2 regions of the Janibacter sp. RAF52 genome follow, and region 2 is predicted to be linked to the other one. Evidence: riboswitches for the same ligand, from Rfam matches in the RefSeq annotation. Region 2 holds a riboswitch; the other holds the start of a gene.
The links. Region 2 has a riboswitch for thiamine pyrophosphate ahead of thiC (phosphomethylpyrimidine synthase ThiC). Riboswitches for the same ligand answer to the same signal wherever they lie in the genome.
Positions count from the first base shown of each region.

Region 1 (14,949 bases), on a different contig from region 2:
TGGGAGACTTAGTCCTGTCAGTTCTTTCTATTCTACTCACGGAGGACCGCAACATGACCGACACCATCCAGACCCCCGCCGACACCGCCACCGACGAGGCCACCGAGACCGTCGCGGCCGAGGAGTTCCTGCACCTCGACCCCGCCGACATCATCATCGGCACCAACGTCCGAAACGACCTGCGACCCGACCACAAGGAATTCCGCAAGTCGATCAAGGAGCGCGGCGTCCTGGAGGCCGTCACGGTCTACCGCAACGAGGACGGCCAGTACGTCCTGCTGCGCGGCCAGCGCCGCACGGTCACCGCCGCCGAGGTCGGCACCCCCACCGGCCTCATCCCGGCCCGCGTCGTGCCCCAGCCCGCCGACGCCGACCGAATCGGTGACCAGATGGTCGAGAACATCCACCGTGCCGGGATGCGCGAGGCCGAGATCGTCGCGGGCGTGGAGCAGCTGGCCTTGCTCGGCGTGAGCGCCGCGCAGATCGCCAAGCGCACCAGCATCGACCGCCCCACCGTGAACGCCGCCCTGGCGGTCACCAAGGCCGACCAGAGCCGCAACCGGCTCGACTCCGGCGACCTGACGTTGGAGGAGGCCGCGATCTTCGCCGAGTTCGAGCACGACCGCGAGGCCGTCGAGCGCTTGGAGAACACCAAGAAGTGGCGGCGCTCGCTGACCCACGAGGCCCAGCGGCTGCGCGACGAGGCCGCCGGGCGCGAGGCCGACGCCGCCGAGGTCGAGCGGCTGCGGGCCGAGGGCCTGCCGGTGCTGAGCGCCGAGGAGGTCGAGGAGGCCGACGAGGTGCTGCGCATCGAGCGGCTGGTCACCGAGGACGGCGAGCCGCTGCCCGAGGAGGAGTGGCCCAACGTCCCGGGCGCTCGCGTCCACGTCGTCAAGGAGTGGGTCTACCCCGAGGACGAGTACGACGAGGAGAGCGAGGACGGCACCGACGAGGACGAGGACTACGAGCCCGCCGAGCCCTACCAGCAGTACGTGCCGGTGTGGGTCGTCACCGACCTCGACGCCTCCGGCCTGCGCCGTCGCGGCGGAGGGTCCGGCAGCGCCCCCGCCGAGAGCGGCGACGAGGGCGAGAGCGAGGAGGAGGCCGAGGCCCGCCGCGAGGAGCGCCGCCGCGTGATCGCCAACAACAAGGCCTGGGCGAGCGCGGAGACGGTGCGCCGCGAGTGGCTGGCCACCTTCGTCGCCCGCAAGACCGCCCCGAAGGGAGCCGAGGCCCTGATCTGCGAGGCCGTCGTCACCGGACACCACTCGCTGAGCAAGGCCATGGACCACAGGCACCCGATGCTCTTCACGCTGCTGGGTGTCGACCGACCGACCGGCTACTACGGCGCGGGCCACGACGAGTGCCACAAGATCGCGACCAAGGCGAGCACGCCGAAGGCCGCGACCATGACCACGCTCGCCGCCGTCGTGGCCGCGTGGGAGGCCACGACCGGCAAGCACTCGTGGCGCAACCCGACCGCGTGGGACGCCCGCGTGCTCGGCGCGCTCGTGGAGTGGGGCTACCAGCCCAGCGAGGTCGAGCGGATCCTGCTCGGCGAGGAGCCGCAGCCGAGCACCGAGGACGACAGCGACGCCGACGCCGCCGAGGCCAGCGACGAGGCCAGCGACAGCGCCGCCTGATCGGCTCCCCTCCCCCACCTGAGGGCGGTTCTTCCTGTGGAGAACCGCCCTCAGTGGAATAGAAACCATAGAATGAACTCAGTTCGTTTGATCCGCTACCCGGGAGGACCCCGACATGTCACACGAGATCGAGACCCACGGCACGCAGGCAGCAGCCGTCTTCGCCCGCAAGGACGCCTGGCACCGCCTGGGCACCACCGTTCGCGACCGCGCGTTCACCGCCGAGGAGGCCATGAGGCTCGGCCACCTGGGCGGCTGGGACGTTCGCAAGTTGCCGCTCACCACCGCCGAGGTCAGCGAGGGCGGCGTCACCGCGATCGAGGTCCCCGGCTTCGCCACGGTGCGCACCAACCCGTTCACCGGCGAGCCCGAAGCGCTCGGCGTCGTCGGTGGTGGCTACACCCCGCTGCAGAACGAGGACCACGCCGAGTTCCTGAACCTGCTGGCCGACGAGTCGGGCGCGATCTTCGACACCGCCGGGTCGCTGCGCGGCGGGCGGCAGGTGTTCATCACGATGCAGCTGCCGGACTCGCTCACGGTCGGCGGCACCGACCGCGTCGACCTCAACATCGCCGCGCTCAACAGCCACGACGGCTCCAGCGCGTTCCGCATCCTCGTCACCCCGGTCCGCGTCGTGTGCGCGAACACCCAGAGCGCGGCGCTGCGCAACCACGAGTCGTCGTTCTCGATCCGACGACCTCGCGGAAGACCTCGGGCGGCTGGGCCCCGGAGACGGCGTACTTCATGTCGACGACGACGAAGGGCACACCCGTCACCCCGATCTGGCGCGCCAAGTCGATGTCGGCCGCGACGGCGGCCTCGTAGCGGCCGTCCGCGAGGGAGGCGCGGACCTCCCCTTCGTCCAGACCGGCGGCCACTCCCACCCGGACGAGCGCGTCGACGTCACCGATGTCGAGGCCGTGCTCGAAGTGACCGGAGAGCAGTGCCTCCTTGACCTCGTCACCCAGACCACGCTCCTTGGCCAGGTGGAGCAGCTCGTGGGCGCGGGCGGAGTTGGCGACGACGAGGCGGTCGAAGTCGTAGGCCAGGCCCTCGCCCGCGGCCTGCTCGGCGACGTGACCGAACATCTCGCGCACCTGCTCGACCGGCATCCCCTTGCGCGAGGCGAGGTAGTCGGCCTCAGTGCCCTCGTAGTGCTCCGGCAGCGACGGGTCGAGCTGGTAGCTGTGCCAGGTGACCTGGATGTCGTCGCGCTGCGGGTGGTCGGTCAGGGCGGTCTCGAGACGCCGCTTGCCGATGTAGCACCAGGGGCAGGCGATGTCGGACCAGATGTCGATCTGCATGTCGGGGGCAACGCGCGGAGGGCGCCGGATCATCCCGCGGGTGCCGCCAGGGTCTCGCGGGCCCGCGACCACGGGATGATGGCGAGGGCGCTGACGAGCCCGCTGAGCGCGAAGGCCCACTGCCAGCCCCAGAGGTCGGCGACCGCGCCGATGACGACGGGCCCACCGATGCCGCCCGCGTCCTGGCACATCTGGAAGGCGGCGAGCACCTTGCCCCCGGACCGGCCGTTGCCGACGACATCGGCGACGGTGGCCTGCTGGGCCGGGTTGAGCAGGCCGGCGCCGGCGGCGAGCACCGTCGTCAGGACGAGGATGCCGACGAGGCCACCGGCGAGACCCATGGCGCCCATGCCGACGGCGCTCAGGCCGAGGCCGACGAGGATGGGTAGGCGGCGGCCGAGGGTGTCGGCGATCCGACCGGAGAACTGCAGGGTGATGGCGGTCGCGGCCGCACCTGCGGCGAGGGCGACGGCGGCGGCCCACGTCTCCCCCACGACCGCGACGGCGAAGAGCGGAAGGATCGCCACGCGCACACCGAAGTTGGTCCACCCGTTGGCGAAGGCCGACACCAGAGCGGCGCGGTAGGCGCTGTCGCCGAGTGCCTCGCGCACGGTCATCGGCGGCAGTGCGCCCTGCAGCGGGTCGGCGCGAAGGGGAGTCCCCCGCAGCATGATCGCGACGAGGGCCGCGGCGAGCAGCAGCGCGACGCCGTAGACGACGAAGGGCACCCGCATCCCGAGCTCGCCCAGGGCGCCGCCGATGACGGGGCCGATGACCCCGCCGATGAGGAAGGCACTGCCGTACATCGACGAGACGCGGCCGCGGATGAGTGGCGGGGCCATGCGCACGAGCAGGGCCATCGCCGAGACGGTGAACATCGTCGACCCGATGCCGCCGAGCGAGCGGAAGATCAGCAGCTGCCAGTAGGACTGGGCAAAGGCCGAGGCGCCCGTGGACAGGGCGACGATGACCAGCCCGAGGATGTAGACGGGCCGCTCCCCGAGCCGGGTGACGAGAGCACCGCCCGCAGGGGCGAAGAGCAGACGGAAGAAGGCGAAGGCCGAGACGATGACGGAGGCGGCGGTGACGCCGACGTCGAAGCTCTGGGCGAACTGCGGCAGGACCGGGGTGATGAGGCCGAAGCCCACGGCGATGACGAAGGCCGCGGCGACGAGCGCCTTGATCTCGGCCGGGACGGGCGGCCGCTCCTGCGCGGGGCGGGCGGGGGTGCTCACCCGCCGTACTGTGCCACCCCACCCCGATGACCGCCCTCGAGGGCTCGACCGATGCCCCACGTCACGAGGTAGGCGGCGACCAGACCCCCGGTCATCGCCGCGGCGAACTGCAGGAGGAAGGGGTTGCCGAAGGGGTCGAGGAGTCGGCCGAGGACGACGTCGACGAGACCACGCGGGTTGGTCACCACGTCCCAGGAGTTGAAGCGGGGGAAGCGGCCGAGGTAGACGCCGAGCGAGGTCAGGGCCAAAGAGCCGATGGCGAGCGCCCAGCCTGCGGCCGCCCCCATCCGGGCGGCGACGATCCGGTGCACGAGCAGCAGCGAGGCGAGGCCCAGCAGCAGCCCCGTCCCGGCGAAGGAGCCGATGAGCAGGGCGTCGAACCACAGCGGTGCACCGTGCATCCAGTCGAGGTGGATGAAGTCCGTGATGATGTACGGCGCATTGGGCAGGAAGAGCAGCCACACGACGCCGACGGCGGCGAGCAGCCACCCGGGGGCCCGGAGCCGGTCCAGCCCGGTCATCGCGAGCGCGAGGAGGAAGGGGATCCACGCGAGGAAGAGGTTCCAGAAGAGGAAGGTGAAGACGGCCCCCGTCTGATCCGTGCGCACGTACTGCAGCGCCGCGGCGACGAGGGTGCCGGCGACGGGGAGCAGGGTGAGCCCGGCCAGCCAACGCCCGGGGTGAGATGTCGGAGCCATCCCACGACGGTAGGCCGCCCACCTTGGGGATCTCTGGACGAGACCCCACCGCTGGCTGAGGAGCTGGGTCCCACGCGCCGCGTGGGCGGAACGAGCGTCTCGAAGCCACGACCGTGTGCCCCCCGCTCCCGGCGAGGAGGGCCGGCGCGCTGCCGACGTCCTTCGTCCTCGTGTGGGCGCCTTGTCGTTCTCGACGTCGGCTTGACGCTGCACCGACCCTCCTCGCCCGTCCGCTCCGTCCCCCTTCGCCCGCTTCGCAGTAGGTCCCCGGTGGCAGGCTGGTCCCATGGCCGACCTCAAGACCGCCCTGCACGACCACCTGCGCGCCCAGCGGGCGGCGCTGCTGCTCAAGCTCGAGGGGCTGAGCGAGCGGGAGGCGCGGCTGCCCCGGACGCCGACGGGGACCAACCTGCTGGGCCTGTACAAGCATGCGGCGGCGTGCGAGCTGGGCTACTTCGGCGAGACCTTCGGTCGGCCGAGCGACCTGGTGCTCCCGTGGGAGGCCGAGGGGGTGGACCCGGACGACAACGAGGACATGTTTGCGACCGAGGGCGAGTCGATGGCCGACGTGCTCGCCTGGAGCGCGGCCTGCTTCGCCCACGCCGACGCGACGATCGAGGCGCTGCCCGTGGACGCCCCCGGCACCGTGGCCTGGTGGCCGCCGGAGCGCCGTTCGGTGACGCTCGGGCAGGTCATCGTGCACATGGCCCTCGACGAGGCCCGCCACGCCGGTCACGCCGACATCCTGCGCGAGCACATCGACGGTCGGGTCGGGCTGCGCTCCGAGGGCAACAACCTGCCGGAGTGGGACGAAGGGCGCTGGGCCCGGTACGTCGGGCGCCTCACCCGCATCGCCGACGAGCGCGCCTGAGCCCGTGGAGCTGAGCGAGGCCGTCGCCGACGTCTACGCAGCACCCCTGGCCGACTTCGTCGCCACCCGCACCCGGTGGGTGACCGCGGCCAAGGACGAGGGCGACGCCGACCTGGCCGCCGCGATCAAGGCCCTGCGCAAGCCGACCGTCCCCGCGCACCTCGTCAACGTCGTCGCGCGGGAAGAGCCGCAGGTCGTGGCCGCGCTCCTCGCCCTCGGCGAGCGGATGCGCGCCGCCCAGGCCAGTGGCGACGGAGCCGCGCTCGCAGCGGCCCGACCCGAGCGAAGGGAGTGCATCGACGCCTTCGTCGCGGCCGCCGGTCGCGCCGCCCACGAGCACGGCCTGGGCTGGTCCGCCGGCGTGCAGGACTCCGTGGCGGCGACGGCCGTCGCCGCGCTCGCCGACGAGGCGAGCGGCACGGCGGTGGCCTCGGGTCAGCTGCTCCGCCCTCTGGCGTACGCCGGCTTCGGTGAGGTCGAGCTCGACGACGCGGTGGCGACCCCCCTTCGCCTCCTGCCGCCCCTGCCGGACGACCCCGGCGACGACGCGGAGGAGGTCAGCGCCGCGGAGCGTGCTCACCAGCAGGCCCTCGAGACCGCTCGCGACCGGTTGCGCGACGTCGAGCGGGAGCTGGCCGCGGCCCGCCTCGCCGAGTCGGAGGCGCGGGCCGCGCTCGTCGCCGCCCGCGACCGCACGAAGGACCTCGAGACACGTGTGGCACGTGAGGCCGATGAGGTGGCGCGACTCGAGACACGCCCGGGCGCCGGACGTGCACGACAACGGCCGGGAAGCGCGGGATCATAGCCCTCATGAGCACGGCGCGCACGACTTCTCCCCGCACCGCCCCGACCGACCTGCCGACCTGGGCCATCCAGGCGGAGGACCTCGAGGCCATGCTGGCGACCGACGACGACACGGTGGACACCGCGGTCATCCCGCGACTCGCCTACCGCGAGGCCGTCGAGGAGGCGGCCGTCCCCGGCCAGACGATCGTCACCGAGCCGGTCGACGAGGTCGAGCACGTCGCCGCACCCGTGGGCCACAACCTGCGCCGCCGCCACGCCAGCCCGGAGTCGGTCGCGGCCATCCGCCGCAACCTCATCGCGGTCGCCTGTGTGCTGGCCGCCGTCGTCCTCATCGGCGCGGCCGCCACCTGGCTCGCCGGCTGGATCGCCCTCGGCGTCTGGACACTGCTCGTCGTCGCCGGCGCCATCGCGATCCGCCGCTCCAACTCGCGCTACACGGCACGGCACAGCCGCTACACCCCGCGGCACGCCTGACCCGACAGAGACGCACGCCACGGGCGGCAGGGGGAGTCCTCCCCTGCCGCCCGTGGCGTGTTCTCGCTAATCTGGCCCGAGGTGGGGCCCTGGCAGTCGGCGCCCGACCGGATCGACGACCACGATCGGGAGGACGAGCATGCGCCGCGTGCGCACACGAGACATCGCCGCGCTGGCCTGCGCCGCCTCGCTGCTGACCCTGAGCGCCTGCGGCGACGACGAGTCCGGCACGTCCGACCCGACCTCGTCCGCCACGGCGAGCACCTCGACGACCTCCGACGACGAGCACGCCATGGAGCAGGTCCGGGCCATCGACAAGCAGCTTCGCGCCGCGGACCCCAGCAAGCCCCTGCCCGAGGACGCCACCTGGGCGACCGATGGCTTCCGCACCCGCTTCGACGCGGCAGCCGCCGACTTCACCGAGGCGGGTGCGGTCTTCACGGGCAAGATCACGACCGAGTCGCTGCATCTCGGCGAGTCCGACCCCGATGCTCCGGGAGGCGGGCAGCTCACCGCCTATGCGTGCACGGTCGACACCACGCGGATCATCGTCGACGGCAAGGACGTCACGGCGCACCCCAACGACCCGACCAAGGTGCTGCCCAAGAAGCCTCGGCACGACACCTACCTCAACACCTACTCCACGACCGACGACGGCACGACCTGGCAGCTCGACCGGTCGCGCAACCTGCCTGACAAGGACAAGAAGGGGACCCCGTGCGACGCCTAGCCACCACGCTCCTGGCCGGAGCCCTCCTGCTCTTCACGCCCGCCCTCCCGCAGGCCAGCGCCACGGCCGACTGCCGAGAGGGTGGTCGGGGAGACACTGGAGGTGGCTCCGTCATCGTCGGCGCCGAGTGGTGCCAGTCCGGCAACAACAACAACGGCAACAACAACAGCGGCGGCAACAACAGCGGCGGCAACAACAACAGCGGCGGCACCACCGGTGGTCAGTCGGAGTCCGGCGACTCGACCTCCTCCGGACCGCGCATGTACACGATGGAGGAGGTCATCGAGATCTGCCTGCGCGACGGCGACGCCCTGTCCATCTCGTGCATGGCGGCGTACAACGACCGCATCATCCGCGAGGATGACGCGACCGAGGACGCGCCGGACGACGAGACGCCTGCGCAGGCCATCGCCCGCGCCCGCATCACCGCCATCAGCCGGCTCGACCTCAGCCGACCGGAGATCGGCGCCTCCCCCTGCCAGACCGACACCGGCGCCTGCCGCGGCACCGTCGGCCTGCCCGTCTGGCTGTGGGTCGGCGACGGCACCGGCGGTGCGCTGCCCTCGATGTCGACCACGGCCACGGCCGGCCCCTACACCGTGACCGCGACCGCCAAGGTCTCCAAGGTGAAGTGGTCGCTCGGGGACGGCACGACGACCACCTGCACGACCACCGGCACCAAGTACGACTCGGCGACGCACGGCTGGTCGGACCCGACCTGCGGCTTCGCCTCCGGCTGGTCCACCGCCGGCACGCACACCCTGACGGCCAGCTACGTCTGGGAGATCTCGATCTCGGGTGACGCCACGGGCTCGGCGACCCAGATCATGTCCTCCACCGAGCAGGTCACCGTCGGCGAGCTGCAGTCCGTGGTCACGCAGAAGGGCTGACCGGCCGGACGGTGAGCACCTGGGCGAGGGTGCCGAAGGCCCCTCGCTCGTCGTGGAGCACACTCGAGGTCAGCCCGTGGCCGGCGGGTCCGAAGGAGACCGTCGTGTCGAGCCCGAGCCAGCCCGGCTCGGGCTGTCGGAAGAGGTGCGCGGTGAGATCGACGTTCGGGAAGAGGACCTCCCGGGGTGAGGCGAGGACGTTCATCCCGTTGGCGATGTCGAGGAGACCAGCCGTCGCGGCGAGGTGACTGTGCGGCTCGTCGACCAGCGGCACGTCGGTGCGCACCCACACCCGCCCGCGCCCCGGCTCGACCGCCTCGCGGCGCACCTCGACGCTCGCGATGAATCCTCCCGACCACACGCTGCTCGGGTCCCACGGCTCGGTGTCACCCGGCGCCGGCATGGGCGGCAGGTCGCTGTGCTCGAGGGCGCTGGTCTCCCCGGCGGCGACGAGCCAGGCCCGGGCGACGGCGACCGCGCGGCCCCCGTGCGAGAGCGTCGCCTCGACGAGCTCGATGGTCCGCCCCGGCCGCACGACGCGCACCTCGTGCGTGCACGGCTGCACGGGGACGGGCCCGAGGATGTCGCAGGCCAGCCGAACGAGCGGCAGCCCGTCGTCGCGGCGAGCGTCGCGGTCGACCTCGACGAGATGGGCGAGCAGGCCGAGGGCCGGCGCGATGTGCTGCTCGCTCTGTGTCCAGGCGCCGCCGGTGTGCGCCGTGGGGCGGACGGTCAGGCTGTCGATGCGCTCGAAGTAGGCCATGGGCCCATCAGACCACCCGGTGTCACCGGTCTGGTGGGCAGGCACGCTCGCGCTGCTCAGCTCAGCAGCGCTGCGAGCGTGCCGCCGAGCTCGGTCGCCGCCTCCAGCGCCGCGTCGTTGACGTCACCGACGACCTCGAGGGTCTCGGCGGCCTGACGCCAGTCGAGCGCCTGGACGATGGAGCCCACCGCCCGCACGGCACCGGTGACGTCGTACCGGCCGTGCACCCAGAGCCCGTAGGGCCGCTTCGCGGTGGAGCCACCGCCCCCTTCGCCGGCCCCGCCGGAGTCGTCGAGTGCCCCGCCGACCTGGAGGAAGGTCGAGTCGAAGAAGTGCTTGAGCGCCCCCGACATGTAGCCGAAGTTGGCCGGGGTGCCGAGCAGGTAGCCGTCGGCCGCGAGCACGTCGTCGGCGCTCGCCTCGAGGGCGGGGACGACGTGCACCTCCACGCCGTCGAGGTCGGGGTGCCGGGCCCCCGCGAGCGCCGCGTCGAGCAGCGCGCGGGTCGACCGGGTCGGGCTGTGGTGGACGACGAGCAGACGAGCCATGCCTGCCATCCTGCCCTCAGAGACGGGCGATGACCACGACGAGCACGGGCAGGCACGCCGCGAGGACGACGAGGCTGTCGGCCGGGCGCCAGGGGGCCGGCTCGGCCCAGGTGCGGCGGGCGGACGAGGCGAAACCGCGAGCGTCCATGGCCACCGCGAGCGTCGCAGCCGACCCGAGGGAGCGCAGCAGCATGCCGAAGGTCGAGGCCCACAGGTGCGCGACGAGCGTGCGCGGGTGCCGCCACGAGACTCCCTGCCCCCGCAGCCGGCGGGCCCAGCCGATCTCGGTCCATGCGGCACCGAGGGTCTGCACCCGCTGCAGGGCGGCGCCGAGCGCCACGACGGGCCGGGCGGGCAGACGCAGCCGCTGGCCGAGGTGGTCCGCGAGGTCGTCCGGGTCGACGTAGGCGAGCGTGATCGCCGACGGCACCACGATGACGAGCAGACGCAGAGCGGCCGACAACGCCGTGTCGACATCACGCGAGCCGAGGAGCCAGGTCGACCATGCGACGCCGACCGCGCCGACGAGCCCCGGCAGGAGCCGGATCGCCAACCCGCGCCACCGCCCGACGACCCAGCCGGGGCCGGGCCGGTTGGCCAGCCCGATGACCGCGCCCACCCCGAGCAGCGCGAGGACGACGAGCGAGGTGCGCCAGCCGGGCGAGAGCACCGCGGCGACCATCGGGATCGTGGCGGCGGCGAAGAGCGACAGCGGACCACAGGCCGACAGGACCGCGCGGGGCGTGGAGCGGGCCGGCCCCGGCGAAGGGGGTGACACCGGCTCGACGGCGTCGACGAGGGCCATGAGGTCGGGGTCGTGGGTGGCCGTGACGACGGCACCACCGCGGGCACGCTGCGCAAGGAGCAGCCCGACGACCGCGGCCCAGGTGCCGCGGTCCTGCCCGACGGTCGGCTCGTCGGCGAGCACTGCTGCGGGACCGTGGGCGAGGGCTGCGGCGACGGCGAGGCGACGCTGCTCGCCACCCGAGAGGGTCTGCGGGTCCGCCCGCTCGAGGTGGGCGAGCCCGAGGGCCTCGAGCAGCTGTCGGGCCCGGTCCGTGGCGGCGGCCTCGTCGCGCTCGCCGAGCGTGCGGCCGGTGAGCAGCACCTCGTCGAGCACGGTGCGCGCGAGCAGCGCGCTGGAGCTCCACTGGGGCACCCACCCGAGCAGCGGGGCGATCTCGGTCGCGGGGAGCTCGCCGACCTCACGCCCTTCGGCCGTGGTGACCCGGCCGGAGACCGGGGTGACGAGTCCGGCCAGCGCGGCCAGCCAGGTGCTCTTGCCGCCGCCGCTCGGGCCGACGAGCGCCGTCGCCCGGCCGCCGGTCACGGCCAGCGGCTGCGCGACGAGCGCGGTCGCCGACTCGCTGCTGCCGTCGAGGTGGTTGCGTCGGCGCTCGACCCGCAGGGCCTCACCCTGCAGGAGGGGGGCACCCCCGTCGACCGGGCGGGCGAGCGGCCCGAGCGGCACGCTCAGGGGTTCCGGCGCGGCGACCCCGGGGACCCAGATACCCTCCGCGGCGAGCCGCGGCCCGTGCTCCTCGAGCACGACCGCGGGCGGTCCGTCGTGCCGCACCCGACCGTCACGGCCGAGGACGACGAGCCGCTCGCAGTGCTCGACCCACGGCTCGATGCGGTGCTCGACGACGATGGTCGACACGCCGGCGGCACCACGGAGGACGGCGTCGCGCACGGTGGCGGCACTCGTCTCGTCGAGCATGGCGGTCGGCTCGTCGAGCAGCAGCAGCGAGGGCTGGAGGGCGAGCGCACCGGCGAGCGCGACGCGCTGGGTCTGCCCGCCGGAGAGGGCACTCGTCGGCGTCGCGGGGTCGAGGTCGCCGAGCCCGACCGCGGTGAGCGCGGCAGCGACCCGGGCCGGCATGGCGTCAGCGGCCACCCCGACGTTTTCGAGACCGAAGGCGACGTCCCGCCCCACGGTGGCGGCGACGGTGCCTGACCCGGGCTCCTGGAGGACGAGGCCGACCGCACCGGGCCGCTCACCCGGCGGGCTCCCTTCGATCGTGACGGTGCCCGTGAGGTCACCCGAGTCGACGGTGAGCAGCAGTCCCGCGAGCGCCCGCAGCAGCGTCGACTTGCCCGAGCCGCTCGGCCCGACGAGCAAGACCCGCTGGCCGGCGGGGATGCTGAGGTCGATCTCCCGCAGGACCGGCTCCTTTCGTCCGGCCGGTCGCCAGGTGAGCCCGCGGACGGCGACGGAGCGGTCCGCGGGCCCGCCGGTGGTGTCGGGGATCAGACGGCCCTCCGCTCGAGGACCTCCTGGCCGGGCGGGAAGGGGTTGAGCGCACCGGCCTCCGCGAGCGCCCGGGTGAGCAGCCACCCGCCGATGCCGGCGATGACGACACCGGAGACGACCATGAGGGGCAGGTAGGCGAGCTTCCAGGCCCATGCCCAGTCGGTGAAGTAGGCACCGATCTCGTAGACCCACTCCAGGGGCGCCGACAGGGCTCCCGCGAGGACCGCGACGGCGGGGCCGAAGGCCTTGTAGGCGAAGATCGCGAAGGCGAGCTCGGCGCCGATCCCCTGGGCCAGGCCCGAGACGATCGTCGTGACGCCCCACTGGTTGCCGAAGAGCGCGGAGACGGTCGCGGCGATGAGCTCACAGGCGATCGCGGCACCGGGCCGGCGCACGACGAGGCCCCCGACGACCCCGGCGATGAACCAGAAGCCGACGAAGAGGCCGAAGAGGGGCTGGAAGGCGAGCCCGAGGGCGGAGATCGGGCCGTTGTACAGCAGTCCGTAGCCCCAGTAGGCGACGCCGAAGGCCACGCCGAGGAAGGCGATGGTCAGCAGGTCGACGGTCCGCCAGCCGAGGAGCGGACGGGTGGCGAGGACGGTCCCGGCGCGGGTCGCGCCCGTGGACTTCGTGGTGGTCATGTGTGCTTCTCCTGTGTGGTGTGACTCCACAGGGCGGGCCGACGCCACCCGCGACGGCGAGGCCGTCCGGCGACGACGGTCCGTGAGACTCGACTCCCTACGCCGGTGCGAACCGGATCAGGTACGAGGGTCTGCGGTCGCCCGCACTCTCAGCGCTGCTGCGCTCCCCTGTCGTGCCCCTCCAGCATAGGCCTGTGGCAGGGTTGGTCCCGTACCGGGTGGCGCGGACCGTGACCACCTCTCACGCGTGGCGAAAGGACCCCTCATGGGCAACGTGGTGTGGAAGCTGTTGGGTAGCGGTTCGGCGATCCTCGCCGGCATCGTCGCCAACAAGGTGATCACCGAGGTGTGGAAGAAGGCCGGCCGAGACACCGAGATCGACCCGACCAACCCCAACACCTCCTTCGGGGAGGCCCTCGCCTATGCGGCCCTCGCCGGTCTGGCCGTCGGCTTGGCCCGCACGATGACCACCCGTCAGGCGGCGGCGATCTACCAGAGGTCCGCCGGTCACCTGCCCAAGCCGATGCGCGAGGACGTCGAGAAGGAGCTGGGGCTCGAGTCGTGATGCAGGGCATCTCCATCACCGAGCCCGGCGACGCCGACGTCCTGCAGATCACGGAGGTCGAGGCACCCACCGCCGGGCCCGGCCAGGTCGTTGTCGACATGGTCGCCGCCGGCGTCAACCGCGCGGACGTCATGCAGCGGCTGGGTCACTACCCGCCGCCGAAGGGCGCCTCCCCCCTGCCGGGCCTCGAGGTGTCGGGCAGGGTCCTCGAGGTCGGCCCCGAGGTCGAGGGCTGGTCCGTCGGCGACGAGGTCTGCGCGCTCGTCGACGGCGGCGGCTACGCGGAGCGGGTCCTCGTGCCGGCGGCCCAGCTGCTGCCGATACCGAAGGGAGTCGACCTCACCTCTGCCGCAGGCCTGCCCGAGGTGGCGTGCACGGTGTGGTCCAACGTCTTCATGACCGCCAACCTCCAGCCCGACGAGACCTTCCTCGTCCACGGCGGGTCGAGCGGCATCGGCACGATGGCGATCCAGCTGGCCAAGGCCGCCGGAGCCCGGGTCGCCGTCACCGCGGGCAGCGAGGACAAGCTCGCCTTCTGCCGCGAGCTCGGGGCCGACATCGCGATCAACTACCGCGAGCAGGACTTCGTCGAGGAGGTCCGGGCGGCGACCGACGGCCACGGCGCCGATGTCGTGCTCGACCTCATGGGCGCGAAGTACCTGCCACGCAACATCGACGTGCTCGCCACGGCAGGCCGTCTCGTCGTCATCGGTCTCATGGGTGGCCGCAAGGGCGAGCTCGACCTTGGCAAGCTGCTCAGCAAGCGCGCCGCGGTCATCGCGACCTCGCTGCGCGCCCGCCCCGCCGGGGAGAAGGCGGCGATCGTCGCCGCCGTCCGCGAGCACGTGTGGCCCCTGATCGAGGCCGGCGCGGTGCGCCCGATCGTCCAGGGCAGCCACCCGCTCGACCGGGCCGCCGACGCCCACCGCGAGCTCGAGGCGAGCGGCCACATCGGCAAGATCCTCCTCACCCCCTGACCTGCGCATTTCCCTAGGGAAATACGGCCCCACCTGCGCATTTCCCTAGGCAAATGCGGCCCCACCTGCGCATTTCCCCAGGGAAATACGGCCCCACCTGCGCATTTCCCTAGGGAAATACGGCCCACCTCACCGCATTTCCCTAGGGAAATGCGGTGAGGTGCCCGTCGTCGAGGTGCCAGCGGGCGGCGGCGACCTCGGCGACCTCGGGGTCGTGGGTCGCGAGCAGCACGATCGCGCCGCGCCGCGCGACGTCGGTGAGCAGTGCGACGACCCTTTCGCGGGTGTCGTGGTCGAGCTCGGAGGTGGGTTCGTCGGCGAGCAGCACGAGCCCACCCCGCTCCAGCCGAAGGGAGGACAGCGCCAGTCCCCGAGCGACGGCCACGCGCTGCCGCTGACCGCCGGAGAGCTCCTCGGCGAGGTGCCCACCGTGCTCGTCGAGACCGACCGAGGCGAGCGCGCGGTCGGCGAGCGCGCTCGCCGCGGCACCGGCGGTGCCGGCGGCCACGAGCGGCACGGCGATGTTGTCGTGGGCGGTGAGCACCTCGG
Region 1 is NZ_JBFRDY010000005.1:33,401-48,349, forward strand. Features, by position in the region: gene AB4Y78_RS08235 (ParB/RepB/Spo0J family partition protein) at 54-1,643, shown strand; partial or broken gene AB4Y78_RS08240 (DUF932 domain-containing protein) at 1,759-2,277, shown strand; gene AB4Y78_RS08245 (DsbA family oxidoreductase) at 2,261-2,947, opposite strand; gene AB4Y78_RS08250 (MFS transporter) at 2,977-4,182, opposite strand; gene AB4Y78_RS08255 (DUF1361 domain-containing protein) at 4,179-4,880, opposite strand; gene AB4Y78_RS08260 (DinB family protein) at 5,167-5,751, shown strand; gene AB4Y78_RS08265 (hypothetical protein) at 5,756-6,556, shown strand; gene AB4Y78_RS08270 (hypothetical protein) at 6,562-7,032, shown strand; gene AB4Y78_RS08275 (hypothetical protein) at 7,181-7,762, shown strand; gene AB4Y78_RS08280 (hypothetical protein) at 7,750-8,652, shown strand; gene AB4Y78_RS08285 (thioesterase family protein) at 8,636-9,415, opposite strand; gene AB4Y78_RS08290 (flavodoxin family protein) at 9,472-9,963, opposite strand; gene AB4Y78_RS08295 (ATP-binding cassette domain-containing protein) at 9,980-12,301, opposite strand; gene AB4Y78_RS08300 (ECF transporter S component) at 12,214-12,858, opposite strand; TPP riboswitch at 12,936-13,038, opposite strand; gene AB4Y78_RS08305 (DUF4235 domain-containing protein) at 13,124-13,423, shown strand; gene AB4Y78_RS08310 (NAD(P)H-quinone oxidoreductase) at 13,423-14,400, shown strand; gene AB4Y78_RS08315 (ATP-binding cassette domain-containing protein) at 14,543-14,949, opposite strand, start outside.
Region 1: linked by a shared signal. The riboswitch ahead of AB4Y78_RS08300 (ECF transporter S component) and the one ahead of thiC (phosphomethylpyrimidine synthase ThiC) in region 2 are both predicted to bind thiamine pyrophosphate.

Region 2 (14,949 bases):
GCGGCTCATGACGATCTACTCGATGGGGCTGACGGTCGGCGGCACCCTCGGCCCGCTGCTCGCCGCCCCCGTCGCCGACGTCGCCCCCGGCCAGTGGCGCGGCGCCCTCGGCATGTGGGGGCTCGTCGCCCTGCTCGCCCTCGTCCCGTGGGTCGTTATCGCCCTGCGCGACCGGGTCCACCGCCGCGCCGCGGGCGAGACCCCGACGTCGCGGATCTGGCACTCCCCCACCGCGATCGCGCTCACGGTGCTCTTCGGCGTGCAGTCGACCAATGCCTACGTGCAGTTCGGCTGGCTGCCGCAGATCTACCGCGACGCGGGGCTCTCGGCCGCCACCGCCGGCCTGCTCACCTCGGTGCTCGCCGCGCTCGGCATCTTCGGCGGGCTGCTCATGCCGACCGTCATCGCTCGCAGCCGTGACCTGTCCGCGTGGATGATCGGCTTCGGGACGCTCGCCGTCGCCGGCTACCTCGGCCTGCTCCTCGCCCCGGCGCCCGTGCCGTGGCTGTGGGCGGTCCTGCTCGGCCTGTCGGGCTTCGCCTTCCCCACCGCCATCGCCCTCATCGCGGTCCGCACCCACAACCCCCACGTGACGGCCCAGCTGTCGGGATTCGTCCAGCCGGTCGGCTACCTGCTCGCAGGGATCGGCCCCTTCGCCGTCGGCCTCCTGCACGAGCTGACCGGCGGCTGGACCGTCGTGCTCCTGCTGCTCATGACGACGGGTGTCGGCATCACCCTCGCCGGCCTGCGGGTCGCCCGCCCGGTGCTCGTGGACGACGAGATCGGCGTCAGCTCGCCCACGCGCTGAGGCAGGCGGCCGCCGCGGCGCCCGGGTCGTGGGCGCCCATGATCTCGCGGACGACGGCGACGCCGGCGATGCCGGTGAGGGACAGGGCCGGCACGTCCGCGACCGTCACGTCACCGATAGCGACGACCGGCAGGTCAGTGGCAGCAGCGCGAAGGGGGTACCCCGCAAGACCCACCGGGGGGCGACCCACGCTCTTCGTCGGGGTGGGGCGGTAGGGGCCGCACCCGAGATAGTCGGGCCGATCCGCACCGACGCGCGCCTCGGCGGCCCGGACGTGCTCGAGGGTGCCGGCGGTCAGGCCGACGAGGGCATCGGGCCCGAGCAGGGCCCGAGCGTCCGCAGTCGGCAGGTCGGCCTGCCCGAGGTGGACCCCGTGCACGGGGGCACCGCGTCGACGCGCCGCATGGGCGACGTCGGCGCGGTCGTTGACGATGACCAGGGTGGTGGGGGCGACCTCGGCGACCGCGCCGGCCACGGAGAGGACGAGGTCGAGCAGCTCGCCCGCGAGCAGGTGCTTGGCCCTGACCTGGACGATGCCTGCGCCGGCTGCTGCCGCAGCGGCCGCCGCCCGGACGGTGGCCGGCCCGTGGCCTGAGGTGACGAGGTGGAGGCGCCAGTCGATCACGTGAGCCGCACCCCGCTCCCGACCTCGGTGGGGGTCACCGCGTCGAGGGCGTCGAGCAGACCGACCCGGAAGCTGCCCGGCCCGAGACCGCCCACCCGCTCCGAGGCGACGGTGAGCAAGGCGGTCGCCGCCACCGCCGCGACGAAGGGGGCCGCCACGGCGGCGTGCGCCGCGCTGAGGGCGCCGAGCAGACACCCGGTGCCGGTCACCCGCGTGAGCACCGGTGCGCCCGAGGCGATCCGGACGCTCTGGCGCCCGTCGGTGACGAGGTCGACCGCCCCGGAGACGGCGACGACGCACCCGTGCGCGGCCGCGAGGGAGTGGGCCGCCTCGGCGGCCGCGTCCGGGGCGACGGTGCTGTCGGCCCCGCGACCGGGCTGCCCTCCCCCGGCGAGCACGAGGACCTCCGAGGCGTTGCCGCGCACGATGCTCGGCCCGAGGGCGAGCAGCTCGAGGGCGAGCGGGGTGCGCACGGGCGCCAGACCGATGGCGGTCGGGTCGAGCACCCAGGGGGTGCCGCGCTCGGCCGCCACCTCGGCCGTCGGGAACAGCCCGTCGCGCCCGTCGGAGCTCAGCGAGCCGAGGTTGGCGAGGAAGGCGTCGGCCACGGTCACGAGGGTCGGCGCCTCGTCGACGGTCTCGGTGAGCATCGGCCGGGCGCCGGCGGCGAGCAGCCCGTCGGCGACGATCGCCCGGGTCACCGACCCGGTCGCCCCGTGGACGAGCGGGCTGGCGGCCCGCATCGCGGCGACGGCGGCGGTCACCTCGGCGCGCAGGTCGCTCATGTCGTGGCCCCCGACGGCACGCCCGGCCGGAGGAGCGTGCCAGATCGGACGGCGACCGCCTCGACGTCGTCGTCGAGCTCGCCCCGGGCCAGGCGTGGCCCGAGGGCGCCGCACCCGGCGACGAGCAGACCGCCGACGACGAGCACCGCGACGACCGCCCCCTCGTGCCCGAGGAGCGGCTCGAGCCGGGGCAGCCACCACGGCCACAGGGCCGGGACGACGATGGAGAGGGAGTAGGCGGTGCCGTACCCCGTCGAGCGGACGTGCGCGGGGAAGCGCTCGCACAGGTAGGCCCCGACGGGCCCGTAGCCGCACACGGTGACGACCTGGAGCAGGGCCACCCCCACGACGAAGGGGAGGACGGCTGCGGTCATCGTCGCCAGCCAGAGCAGTGGCGCGAGCACGGCGGCCGCGAGGCCCCAGCCGACGAAGTAGCGCCGCCGGCCGAGCACCGTCGACCAGTGCCCGGTCGTCGACATGACGAGGGCCTGGGCGACGGAGGCGACGCCCATGACCGTGGCGACCTCGCCGCCGTCGAGGCCGTGGTCGGCGGCCAGGCGGCCGGTCGCGGCGATGACGACCATGTTGGTCATGAGCCACAGCCCCGACATCAGGCCGAACATCTGCCAAAAGGCACCCGCGTAGGCGCCACCGAGGACGGCCCGGAGACCGAGCGCGGCGGGCGCCCTGGTGTCGGCCTGCTCGCGCTGACGCACGACGTGGGGCGCGTCGACGACCCGCGCGGAGTAGTAGGCGAGCAGGGCGAGGCTGGCGAGCCCTCCGGCGACGAAGGAGAGGCGCCAGCCCCACTCCGCGTAGGTGGCCGGGCCGAGGAGCGCGAGGAGCGCCGCGGTGGCGAAGGCGATCGTCGACTGGGCCCAGGGGGCCATCGACATGATGAGCCCGGAGACGAGACCACGGCGCCGCGGTGGTGACCACTCCATCGCGAGCGGGATCGCCGAGGCGTACTCCCCGGCGAGGAAGACGCCACCGACGAAGCGCAGCAGCACGACGGCGCCGATGGCGAGCACGCCGACGCTCGCGTGGGTCGGGACCGCCGCGATGAGCAGAGAGCAGGCAGCCGTGCCGGCGATGGCCACCTGGGTCGTGCGGGTGCGGCCGACGCGATCGGCGATCCGCCCGAAGACCATCGCCCCGACGGGGCGGCCGAGCAGGGTGGCGACGACCACGAGGGCGCCGGAGGTGACGCCGGCGTGCGGCCCGGCGAGCGTCACGAGCGCCGGGGCGAGCGCGACGACGGGCAGGAAGATGTTGACCTGGTCGACGTAGTTGCCGACGACCCCGGCGCGCACGGCGGCGCGTCCCGCCGGTGGCAGGTCGGGCACGAGGCTCATCGGGTCGACTCGTCACGGACGTAGACGCTCGAGCCGAGCTCGACGAACTGGCGCGCCTTGGCCGCCATGCCCGCCTCGGCGATCGCTCGCTGGTCGGCGGCCGACCCGTAGGCGTCGCGGATGTCCTGGCTGATCCGCATGGAGCAGAACTTCGGCCCGCACATCGAGCAGAAGTGGGCGGTCTTCGCCGGCTCGGCGGGGAGGGTCTCGTCGTGGAAGGCCATCGCCGTCTCGGGGTCGAGGGCGAGGGCGAACTGGTCGTGCCAGCGGAACTCGAAGCGGGCCCGGCTCAGGGCGTCGTCGCGCTCCCGGGCCCTCGGGTGCCCCTTGGCCAGGTCGGCCGCGTGCGCGGCGATCTTGTACGTGATGACGCCGGTGCGCACGTCGTCGCGGTCGGGCAGGCCGAGGTGCTCCTTGGGCGTGACGTAGCAGAGCATCGCCGTGCCATGGCGGGCGATCTCCGTGGCGCCGATGGCGGAGGTGATGTGGTCGTAGCCGGGCGCGATGTCGGTGACGAGCGGCCCGAGGGTGTAGAAGGGCGCGCCGTGGCACCAGTCCTGCTCGAGGTCGACGTTGTCCTTGACGAGGTGCAGGGGCACGTGGCCCGGGCCCTCGACCATGACCTGGACGTCGTGCTCCCACGCGCGCAGGGTCAGCTCACCGAGCACCCGCAGCTCGGCGAGCTGAGCGGCGTCGTTGGCGTCCGCGACCGACCCCGGCCGCAGCCCGTCGCCGAGCGAGAAGGCGACGTCGTAGCGGGCGAAGATCTCGCACAGCTCGTCGAAGTGGGTGTAGAGGAAGGACTCCTCGTGGTGGGCCAGACACCAGCCGGCCATGATCGACCCGCCGCGGGAGACGATGCCGGTGACCCGGTCAGCGGTGAGCGGGACGAAGGCGAGCCGCACCCCGGCGTGGATCGTCATGTAGTCGACGCCCTGCTCGCACTGCTCGACGACGGTGTCCCTGAAGACCTCCCAGGTGAGGTCCTCGGCCCGACCGTCGACCTTTTCGAGCGCCTGGTAGATCGGGACGGTGCCGATGGGCACGGGGCTGTTGCGGATGATCCACTCACGGGTCGTGTGGATGTCGTCGCCGGTCGACAGGTCCATGACGGTGTCGGCCCCCCAGCGGGTGGCCCAGGTGAGCTTGTCGACCTCCTCGGCGATGGAGGAGGTGACGGCGGAGTTGCCGATGTTGGCGTTGATCTTCGTGAGGAAGGCCCGCCCGATGACCATCGGCTCGGACTCGGGGTGGTTGACGTTGGCCGGGATGATCGCGCGGCCGGCGGCCACCTCGTCGCGGACGAGCTCGGGCGAGCATCCTTCTCGCAGAGCGACGTAGCGCATCTCCGGCGTGATCTCGCCGCGGCGTGCGTAGTGCAGCTGGGTGACGGTGCGGCCCTCCACGGCACGAAGGGGGTCCCTCCCTTCGCCCCGCCAGGCCCGGGAGGCCTCGCCGCGGCGCACGGCGGACCGTCCGTCGTCGAGCAGGTCGCGTGGTCGCCCCGCGTAGGGCTCGACGTCGCCGCGCGCGGTGATCCACGCCGCCCGCGCCGGGGGCAGCCCGACCTCGGGGTCGCTGCCGGGGCCGGCCGTGCGGTAGACGTGCACGTCATCGTTGGTGCTGCCGTCGGGGCTGTCGGCCAGGGAGATCGCCGTCACCGGCACCTCGATCGACGGGTCGTGGGGGTCGGTCAGCACCTCACGACGGTGCTGGGGGTGGAGCTCGGTCTGCTCGTCGGTGCGCACCAGTGCGCCTCCTCTTCCTTCGCCGGCGTGATCCGGACAGGTTCAGACGGTCCGGACGGCGTCAGTCCGATCTCAGCTCGTGCCCGAGCTCCCGTGGGGGTGCTCCGATACAACCACATGGCTACGGTGGCGGCATGACCGCCCCGCTCCCCCGACCGCCGGTGGCCCTGACGATCGCCGGGTCGGACCCGTCGGGCGGGGCAGGGATCCAGGCCGACCTCAAGACCTTCAGCGCGCTCGGGGCCTTCGGCACGAGCGTCATCACCGCCCTCACCGCCCAGTCGACGACCGGCGTCACCGACGTGCACGAGGCGCCGGTCGCACACGTGCGGGCCCAGCTCGAGACCCTCGTCGCCGACGTGCGCATCGACGTGGTCAAGGTGGGGATGCTCGCGTCGGCACCGCTCGTCGAGGTGGTCCACGAGCTGCTCACGACCGGTCCGCTCGCTGCGACACCGGTCGTCCTGGACCCGGTCATGGTGTCGACGTCGGGCTCGCGGCTGCTCGCGCCAGACGCGGTCGACGCGGTGCGCGCGCTGCTGCCCCGCGCCGACGTCGTGACGCCCAACGTGCCCGAGGCCGGGGTCCTGCTCGACGAGCCACCGGCCGCCGCCGCGGCTGACCTGCCCGAGCAGGCCCGGCGGCTGCGCGAGCTCGGTGCGCGTCGGGTGCTGCTCAAGGGCGGCCACCTCGACGGTCCCGAGTCGGTCGACCTCTGGCTCGACGACGACGGACCGGTCGCGCTGCGCGGGCCGCGGGTCGCGACCACGGCGACGCACGGTACCGGCTGCACGCTGAGCTCGGCGATCGCCGCCCTTCGCCCGCGCCACGACGGGTGGCTGCCAGCGGTTCGTGAGGCCCGTGGCTGGCTCACCGAAGCACTGCGTCACGGGGAGTCGCTCGAGATCGGGGCCGGCGCCGGGCCGGTACACCATTTCCACGAGCTCGTCAGGTGGCGCGCGACCACCTGAGGTCGAGCCGACCCGGCGGTCAGCCGGCGACGTCCCCGCGGAGCGCACCTAGAGTCCTCCCATGACGACCTGGCTGCTGCTCGCCGCCGCGATCCTGTGCGAGGTGGCGGCAACCCTGAGCCTCAAGGGCGCGCTGGACCGACCCGCGCTCTACGTCGTCGTCGTGGCGGGGTACATGGCCTCCTTCACCCTGCTGGCCGCCGTCCTGCGCCGCGGGATGGGCCTGGGCGTCGCCTACGGCATCTGGTCGGCGTGCGGGGTGACCCTCAGACGGTCCTGTCGACGGTCGTCTTCGGCGAGCGCTTCACCCCCGTCATGGGCCTGGGCGTCGGCTGCGTCATCGCCGGGGTGCTGCTCGTCGAGACGGGGACCCGCCACGCCCCGGTCGAGGACGTGAGCGCGTGACCGGGTGGCTCTGGCTCACGGTGGCCGTCTGCGCCGAGGTGACCGGCACCCTCGCGTTGAGGTCGGCCGTCGAGGACCGACGGTGGTACGGGCTCGTCGGCGTCGGCTACCTCACCGCCTTTGCCGCCCTCTCGGCGAGTCTCTCGCACGGGATGCCGCTCGGCGTCGCCTACGGCACGTGGGCGGCCGCCGGGGTGGCGCTCACCGCGCTCGGCTCACGGGTGCTCTTCGCCGAGCCGCTCACCCGCCCGATGCTCGCGGGCATCGGACTGATCATGGTCGGCGTCCTGCTGCTCGAGCTCGGGGCGGGCCACTGACCGACGCGCCCCGCAGGGCTCAGCCGAAGAGCGCGGCGAGCCGGTCGAGGGAGGCGCGCAGGTTGCTCTCGGTCGTGCTGCGGGCCCGCTCGTACCGCGACGCGTCGGTCAGCTCGCGCCAGTCGTAGGTGTGGGTCACCAGGGTCCGACCGTCGTCGGTCGGGGCGAGCTGCCACCGCCACTCGTGGCCGAAGGGAGCCTGCCCCTGCGCGGCCGGGCGCCACGCGATGCGGCGCCCCTCCTCGAAGTCGACGACGTGGTTGTAGCGGTCGTTGCCCCGCGTCGTCGTGGTGACGAAGACGTCGCCGACGGCCCGGGCCCGCTGACCGGAGGCGGACGACGCGAGGTTGTCGTTGCCGTCCCAGGCGAGCTGCCGCGCCGGGTCGGCGATCTCCTCGAAGATCGCCTCGGGCGGTGCGGTGATGGTGGTGGATGCGGTGACGACCTTGGTCTCGTCCATGGCACCCACCCTAGGACCGCGCGATCAGGGCCGCCCGCACGTCGGCGGCCAGCTGAGGCACGCGTCCCTGCGCCACCCCGGCCACCCACCGGTGCGCGGGGAAGGCCAGGCGGCGGAGCGCGTAGTTGACGACCTCGACCACGCCGAAGGCCCAGACGAGGAGGAGCAGCACGAGCCACGCCAGGGAGGGAGCGCCCGCGACGACCGCCGCGAGCCCGGCCGCGAGGAGGATGACGGCGAGCACCCCGAGGGCGAGGTACGCGCGGGCGAGCCCGAGGGGCATCACGCCGACGCCGACCCACCGTCGGGCCAGCAGCCAGTAGGTGCCGGCGGCGACGAGGACGACGGCGAGCGGCCCGACGGCACCGAGGACGGCCAGCCGGCCGCCGGTGTCGAGGGGCGCGCCGTGCCAGAGCGCCACCCCCACGAAGACCGCGGCCGCGGCGAGCTCGCCGAGACCGAGGGACAGGTACTGGCGGCGACGCCGGTCGCGGCGGGCCCGGGAGGAGACCTCGTCAGCCACGCGGCACGAAGGGGACGACCTGCCGCAGCGAGTCGACGTCGGGCTGGTGCACGCCGAAGCCGAGTGCCGCGACCCGCTTGCCGGTCGGCACGTGGAGCAGGTTCCTGCCGTCGAGGACGAGGTCGCGCGGCTCGGTGACGGGGAACCGGCGCAAGGTGATGCCGAGCGGGTTGCACATGCGCACCTCGTCCACCCCGATCCGCAGCATCGGGTTGACGAGCTGGAGGATGCCGAGGGCGGTGAGCACGACGCCCGCCGCGACGGTGACCCACGCCGAGGTGAGCAGGGACACGAGCGCGATGAGCACGCCCAGGGCGACGAAGGTGATGGCCATGGGACGGCTGTGGCGGATGGTCATCGGCGGCATGGCCGCACCCTAGTCGGCGACCTCGATGACGAGCTTGCCACGCACGTCGCCCGACTGGCTGGCGGCGAAGGCCTGCGCCACGTCCTCGAGCGGGAAGGTCCGGTCGACGTCGACGATCAACCGGCCGGCGGCGACCTCGTCGAGCAGGTCGGCCAGGCGGGCCCCGTCGGGCCGCACCCACACCCAGCGGCCGCCGTGCTCCTCGACGGCCGGGTCGGTGATCGAGGCGAGGCGACCGCCCTCGCGCAGCACCGCGAGGCTGACGTCGAGGACCCCGCCGACGAAGTCGGCGACCGCGTCGAAGCCCTCTGGCGCCACGTCGCGCAGCCGCTCGTCGAGCCCGTCGCCGTACTCCACCGGCGTCACGCCGATGTCGCGCAGCTTGTCGTGGTTGGCCGTCGACGCCGTGCCGACGACCGTGGCCCCGGCGGCGATTGCCAGCTGGGCGGCGGCGAAGCCGACGCCACCGGAGGCGGCGTGGACCAGGAGGGTGTCCCCCTTCGTCACGGCCAGCGTCTCGAGGACACGAAGGGCGGTGAGCCCGGCGAGCGGGAGGGCCGCAGCGACGTCGTCGGTGACCTCGTCGGGGACGGCTGCCACGTCGTCGACGCGGACCGTGACGTACTCGGCGAAGGTGCCGGCCGACAGGACCTGTTTGCGGGCGTAGGCGGCGACCCGGTCGCCGGGCCTGAACTCGGGGCTGTCCGGGCCGACGGCGTCGATGACGCCGGCGACGTCCCAGCCGGGGATGACCGGGAAGTCGGCGGAGAGCATCGGGTCGAGACCGCCGGACATGGCCTTCCAGTCGACGGGGTTGACCCCGGCCCGGGTGACCCGGATGCGGACCTCGCTCGGGCCCACCTTGGGGACCGGCAGGTCGCTCAGGTGCAGCTCGTCGGTGGTGCCGTACTGGTCGTAGGTGATGGCGCGCATGGTGGGTACAACGGGGAGCGCGCCGGATGGCATTCCCGCGACCCTCGCCTCAGCGCTGAGCGGTCGGGATGACGTGGCGCAGAGCCTCGACGTCGGGCTGGTGCACGCCGAAGCCCAGGGTCGTCACGCGCTTGCCCGTCGGCACGTGCACGAGGTTCTTGCCGTCGATGACGAGGTCGAGGGGGCCGCGCAGCGGGAAGCGGCGCATCGTGATCCCGATCGGGCTGATGACGCGCGCCTCGTGCGGCTCCAGCCGCACCATGGGGTTGATCAGCTGCAGGACGCCGAGCACCGCGAGGACCACCCCGACGACGACTGACGCCGACTGCGCCAGGATCCCGACGGCGAGCGAGACCACGCCGAGGCAGACGAGGAGGATGGCGATGGTCTGGTTGGCCCGGATGCGCATGGGGTGCATGACCGCGAGCCTATCGAGCGGGCCGTCCCGAGCGGGCGGGCGCTGCCGGCCGGTCGACGCGGACTGCGGTGGCGGCCGTGTCCCTCCGCCAGCACGACCTCGCGCATCGAGGGCGTCGGGCGCCAGCGGGTCGAGACGAGCTTCATCGCCGCGGACATCGACCGGATGGTGCGGGTCCCCGACGCCGCCGCGGTCGCCGCGGTGCGGCTGCTCGAGCAGCTCATGCGCAGCGGTCGCCTGCCCTGACGAGGGGGCGTGTCACAGCGGACGCTTGAGACCGAGGTGGCTCGCCTCGTAGCCCAGGTGCTCGTAGAAGGCGTGTGCCCGGGTCCGTACCCGGTCGGTCGTCACTTGGGACAGGGCCGCGCCGTGCGCGCGCCCGTGCTCGTGGGCCCACTCGAGCATCGCCGTCCCCAGCCCGGCCGACCTCTCACCAGAGGCCACCCGCACGCCCTCGACCTGCAGTCGGGTGGCGCCGCGGCGCGACAGGCCGAGGATGATCGACAGCTGCATGGTGGCGACCACCCGGTCGCGCTCGTCCCGGACGACCGCGAGGTACTGCGCGCTGTCGCGGTCGACCGCATCGAAGACCCGCTCGTAGTGGGCGATGTCGTCGCCCTCGCGCGCCGCGCCGAGCTCGTCGTCGGCGAGAAGCGCGACGATGGCCGCGACGTCGCCGCGCACGGCCCGGCGGACCCGGAAGCGACGCTCCCCCAGCTCGAGGACACCACCGACGGACTCGGTGGCCCGGGTCCTCAGATCGTGCACCAGGGCATCGAGCCACCCGCCGACGTGTCTCCGGGCCTCGTCGGTGTCGGGGTAGCGGCAGCGCAGGTGCAGCCCGGTCTCGTCGATGATGAACCACAGCATGACGCCGTCGGAGCGGATGCTCGCGCCGACGTACTGCGCGTCGAGGCCCGCGGCGTCGACCCTCACCGGCAGGCGCCGCAGGTCGAGCCACGAGACCGCAAACATGCCTGGCGCCTCGGGCATGCCGCCCCACGGGGCGAAGACCTCGGCGAGCGGCCACGAGCCGAGCTGCACCGCCTCCTTCACAGCGTCGGCACAGGCGCTCGGGTCGGGGTCCGCGGACTCGAGGACGGAGTTGGCGATGAACCAGCCCACCGAGTCGTGCCACGTCGCGTCGTAGCGCGAGTGTACCGGGAAGACCGCGCGGAGAGGCACGTCCGCGAGGTTGCGGGTCACCGCCGTCATCGAGGCGACGACCGTGGCCAGGGTCGAGACGCCGTCGCCACGTGCCTGGGCGGCGAGCGCCGCCGAGCCGTCGACGTCGAGCACGTCACGGACTTCGACCCGCTCGGCCTGCGGCACCGGCTCGCCGAGGGGCAGCGGGAAGCGAGGCATGACGTCGCCGCTCGCGGCCAGGACCTCCGCCCAGCGCCGCTGGACGTGCTCGGGCGCCGGGTCGCGGTGGCGCAGGGCGGTCGTGTGCTCGGCGAAGGGGGGAACGAGCGTGAGCTCGGGCACCTCGTCGCCGTCGGTCAGCTCGAGGGCCGCGAGCAGGTCGCGGATGACGACGAGCATCGACCACATGTCGACGTGCGCGTGGTCGGCGCCGATGATCATCGTCGGAGCGGTCGCGGTCTCCAGGACGCACAGCCGGTGGGAGGGCGTGGCGAAGGGGGTGCAGGAGGCGTCGAGGACGTCGCGCACCGCGTCGTTGACCGCCTGCCCGGTGGCGATCGGGTGCTCCACCCACTGCCCCGGCGTCACCTCGATCTCCTCGAGCAGCGGCTGCCCGTCGGGGCCGACGGAGAAGCTCGACCGCAGGGTGCCGTGGCGGGCGACGACCGCGAGCCAGGCCGCCGAGAGTCGTTGCCGCGCAACCGGGGCAGGCAGGGTGAAGCAGATCGCCATCCAGGAGCCGGGCCGTTCGCCAGCGCTCACGTGACGCTGCTGGTCGAAGGAGACGGGCAGGGGGCGACCGGTGCGCCGGGCGGTGACGTCGTAACCCAGGAGCCTCCCGAAGGGCAGCCGCAGGTGGGCGACGTTGGACAGCCTCATGGCGGTTACCGTAGCCGCACGGTGCCGACCGCGCGCCGGGCGAGGAGGTGGCCCGTGACGGACTTCGACGTCCCCGGCGCCCGGCTGCAGACGGAGTACAGCAACGAAGGGGGACACCCCGTCGTCCAGCTCCACGGCCTGACCTCCAGCCGGGAGCGCGACCGGGTCCTCGACCTCGATCTCGGCCGCGGTCTGAGCGGTACCCGACTGCTGCGCTACGACGCCCGCGGGCACGGCCGGTCGACCGGCCGACCGGTGGCCGACGACTACGCGTGGCCCCGGCTCGCCCACGATCTGCTCGCCCTGCTCCACGCGTGGTTCCCCGGCGAGCGCGTGCACGGTGTCGGGCCGTCGATGGGCTGTGCGACCCTGCTGCACGCGGCACTGCTGGAGCCGGGGCGCTTCAGCGGGCTGACACTCATCGTGCCCCCGACGGCCTGGGAGACCCGCGCCGCCAGGGCGCATGACTACGAGCGGTCCGCCGAGGCGGTCGAGACCCACGGCGTCGAGCTACTGCTGCGGGCCCAGGCCGCTGCACCCGCGCCGCCGGCGACCGCCGGGGCACCCGACACCGTGCCCGACGTGCGGACCGACCTGCTGCCGTGGGTCTTCCGCGGAGCCGCCCGCAGCGACCTGCCCGACCGCAAGGCACTGCGCTCGATCGACCTGCCGACGACGATCCTCGCCTGGACGGACGACCCGGCGCACCCGCTGTCGACGGCCGAGACGCTGCTCGACCTGCTCCCCCGCGCCACCCTGCAGGTGGCGAGCACCCGAGCCGAGGTCCACCTCTGGCCCGCCGTCCTCATGGCCGACGTCGAGCGCACCGGACGATGAGCGGCCCGCCACCCCTGCCCCAGGCGATGGCCGTGCTCGACGCGGGCGGGCAGGTCCGCATCGCCCGCTCACGCGCCTACGCGCTCGGCCTCCTCGTGCTGGCTCTGCTCGTCGGGGCGGGCCTGCTCGCCTGGCTCGTCTTCGCCGTCGGCGACGGGCTGCGCCGCGACCGGATGGGCGTGGCGCTCGCGCACCCCGTCACCTGGGCCTCCGCCGTCGCGGTGCTCGGCTGCGCCGTCCTGCCCGTCGCCGTCGTCGTGCGACTGCGCCGTCGGGAGGCCCTCGTCCTCTCCCGCGAGGGTCTGTCCACGGAGTCCGGCGGTGTCATCCGCTCGCACGTTCCGTGGACGGGCATCGCCCGGGTGGGCTTCGAGCGGATGAGCATGCACGGCGCGCCCTACCGCCCCGGCCCGCGATCAGTGACCTACGTCCTGACACCGCAGGCGATCGAGGCGCGAGACCGAGCCCTGCTGGCTGCCGGCCGGCGCCCACCGCGATACGGCCCGCTCGGGCCCGGTGGCTACGTCCTCGAGCACGGCTACACGGGCGGACGGCGGCGCCTCCACGAGCTCCTCGCCGCCGCGCACCACCGCTACGGCGGCATCAGGCCTTCCTGACGACGCCCAAGCGCAGGATGCGGTCGTCGCCGTCGTCGGGGTCGCCGCGACCGTCGGTGTCGTTGGTGAGGACCCACAGTGAGCCGTCGGGTGCCACCGCCACGTCCCGCAGCCGACCGTGCTCGCCGACGAGGTGCTCGGTGGAGGTGCTCGGGTCGTCGAGCGGCACCTCGCGCAGCCGCTCGCCACGCAGGTTGGCGATCCAGATGCTGTCGTCGGTGATCGCGATGCCACTCGGGCTCGCCTCGTCGGTCGCCCACTGCTGCACCGGGTCGGTGAAGCGCCCGTCGTCGGCGGCGCCCTCGACGGTCGGCCAGCCGTAGTCGGCGCCGGCCTCGATGACGTTGAGCTCGTCCCACGTGTCCTGGCCGAACTCGCTGGCATACATCGTCCCGTCGTCGTCCCAGGCTATGCCCTGCGGGTTGCGGTGGCCGAGGGTCCAGACGAGCGAGTCGTCGAAGGGATTGTCCTCGGGCACCTCGCCCTCGGGCGTCAGCCGCAGGATCTTGCCGGCGAGGCTCTCGGGGTCCTGGGCGCGGTCGGTCTCGCCGGCGTCACCGGTCGTCACGTAGAGCATGTCGTCGGGCCCGAAGGCGATCCGACCGCCGTTGTGGAAGCTCGCCGACGGGATGCCGTCGAGGATCGTCTCGGCGTCGCCGAGAGCGAGCGAGCCCGGCTCGCCGGTCAGCTCGTGGCGCACGACGCGGTTGTCGTCGGCGCTCGTGAAGTAGGTGTAGAGGTGGTCGTCGTGCACGGCGAGGCCGAGCAGGCCCCCTTCGCCTCCCGCGGAGACGCCCTCGACGGTGCCGACCTCGCGGGTGCCGCCGTCATCATCGGTGACCTCGAGGACGCGGCCGGAGTCGCGCTCGCTGACGAGCGTCATGTCGTCGTCGACCACGATGGACCACGGGGCGTCGAGGCCGGTGACGACGTCAGGCGGCGCGCTGCCGGACGAGGACGAAGGGGGTGCACCCGACGTCGTCGTGCCGGACCCGGAGGTACCACGGTCCGTCGCCTCCCCCGAGCAGCCGACCAGCAGGGCTGTCGCCGCGGCGAGCGCGGCGGCACGGGGAACTGTCCGGTGGTCCATGACCTGACGCTACCGGCGGGCCTAGCCTGAGGCCATGGACGAGACGACCCCCCTTCGCGTCGTGCCGGTGGTCGACGACTGGACCCGCCTGACGCCGGCGGCGAGGCAGGCCTGGCGCGCGCGGCTCGGGACGCTCCGGCAGACCGAGATCCTCAACTGATGACCCGCCTCCAGCTGCTCCTCGACACCCTCGGCGCGAGCGAGGACCACCCGACCGTGCGGGAGCTCGTCGACCTGTTCGGCGGCACCCCCGTCGCCACGGACGAGCGGCTCGTCGACGAGCCCGCTCACCGCTCGCGTCGGCTGACCTTCGCCTCGGGCGGGGAGATCGTGCTGCACGACGGCGCGGTCGTGGCCGTGCTGCTCCACGTGCGGCCGACTCCCTTCGCCCGCACGGGGATCGACCTGCGCGACTGGCTCGGCCGAGCCGGTCGACGAACGACGCTGGACGGCCTCGCGAAGGCCGTGGACGCCAGGCCGAGGTTCGGCGGGAGGTACGCGTACTTCGAGCGCGACGGCGGCTTCGTGCGCTGCCGGTTCGACGGTCGGTGGACGGAACCCGGGCACCTCGTCGAGTTCGCCGTCACCCTCGACCAGCCGGGACGCGCCTGCCAGCCGGACGACGACACCTGCCCCGTCTGCGGTGACCTGCCGGTGCGGGCACC
Region 2 is NZ_JBFRDY010000004.1:129,632-144,580, reverse strand. Features, by position in the region: gene AB4Y78_RS07460 (MFS transporter) at 1-808, shown strand, start outside; gene AB4Y78_RS07455 (thiamine phosphate synthase) at 789-1,433, opposite strand; gene AB4Y78_RS07450 (hydroxyethylthiazole kinase) at 1,430-2,218, opposite strand; gene AB4Y78_RS07445 (MFS transporter) at 2,215-3,573, opposite strand; gene thiC (phosphomethylpyrimidine synthase ThiC) at 3,570-5,321, opposite strand; TPP riboswitch at 5,319-5,426, opposite strand; gene thiD (bifunctional hydroxymethylpyrimidine kinase/phosphomethylpyrimidine kinase) at 5,456-6,292, shown strand; partial or broken gene AB4Y78_RS07430 (SMR family transporter) at 6,354-6,497, shown strand; gene AB4Y78_RS07425 (hypothetical protein) at 6,545-6,697, shown strand; gene AB4Y78_RS07420 (DMT family transporter) at 6,694-7,014, shown strand; gene AB4Y78_RS07415 (SRPBCC family protein) at 7,034-7,474, opposite strand; gene AB4Y78_RS07410 (hypothetical protein) at 7,485-7,997, opposite strand; gene AB4Y78_RS07405 (hypothetical protein) at 7,990-8,364, opposite strand; gene AB4Y78_RS07400 (NADP-dependent oxidoreductase) at 8,374-9,297, opposite strand; gene AB4Y78_RS07395 (hypothetical protein) at 9,347-9,715, opposite strand; gene AB4Y78_RS07390 (hypothetical protein) at 9,710-9,961, shown strand; gene AB4Y78_RS07385 (GNAT family N-acetyltransferase) at 9,974-11,740, opposite strand; gene AB4Y78_RS07380 (alpha/beta fold hydrolase) at 11,795-12,577, shown strand; gene AB4Y78_RS07375 (hypothetical protein) at 12,574-13,194, shown strand; gene AB4Y78_RS07370 (PQQ-dependent sugar dehydrogenase) at 13,181-14,284, opposite strand; gene AB4Y78_RS07365 (hypothetical protein) at 14,319-14,444, shown strand; gene AB4Y78_RS07360 (hypothetical protein) at 14,444-14,949, shown strand, end outside.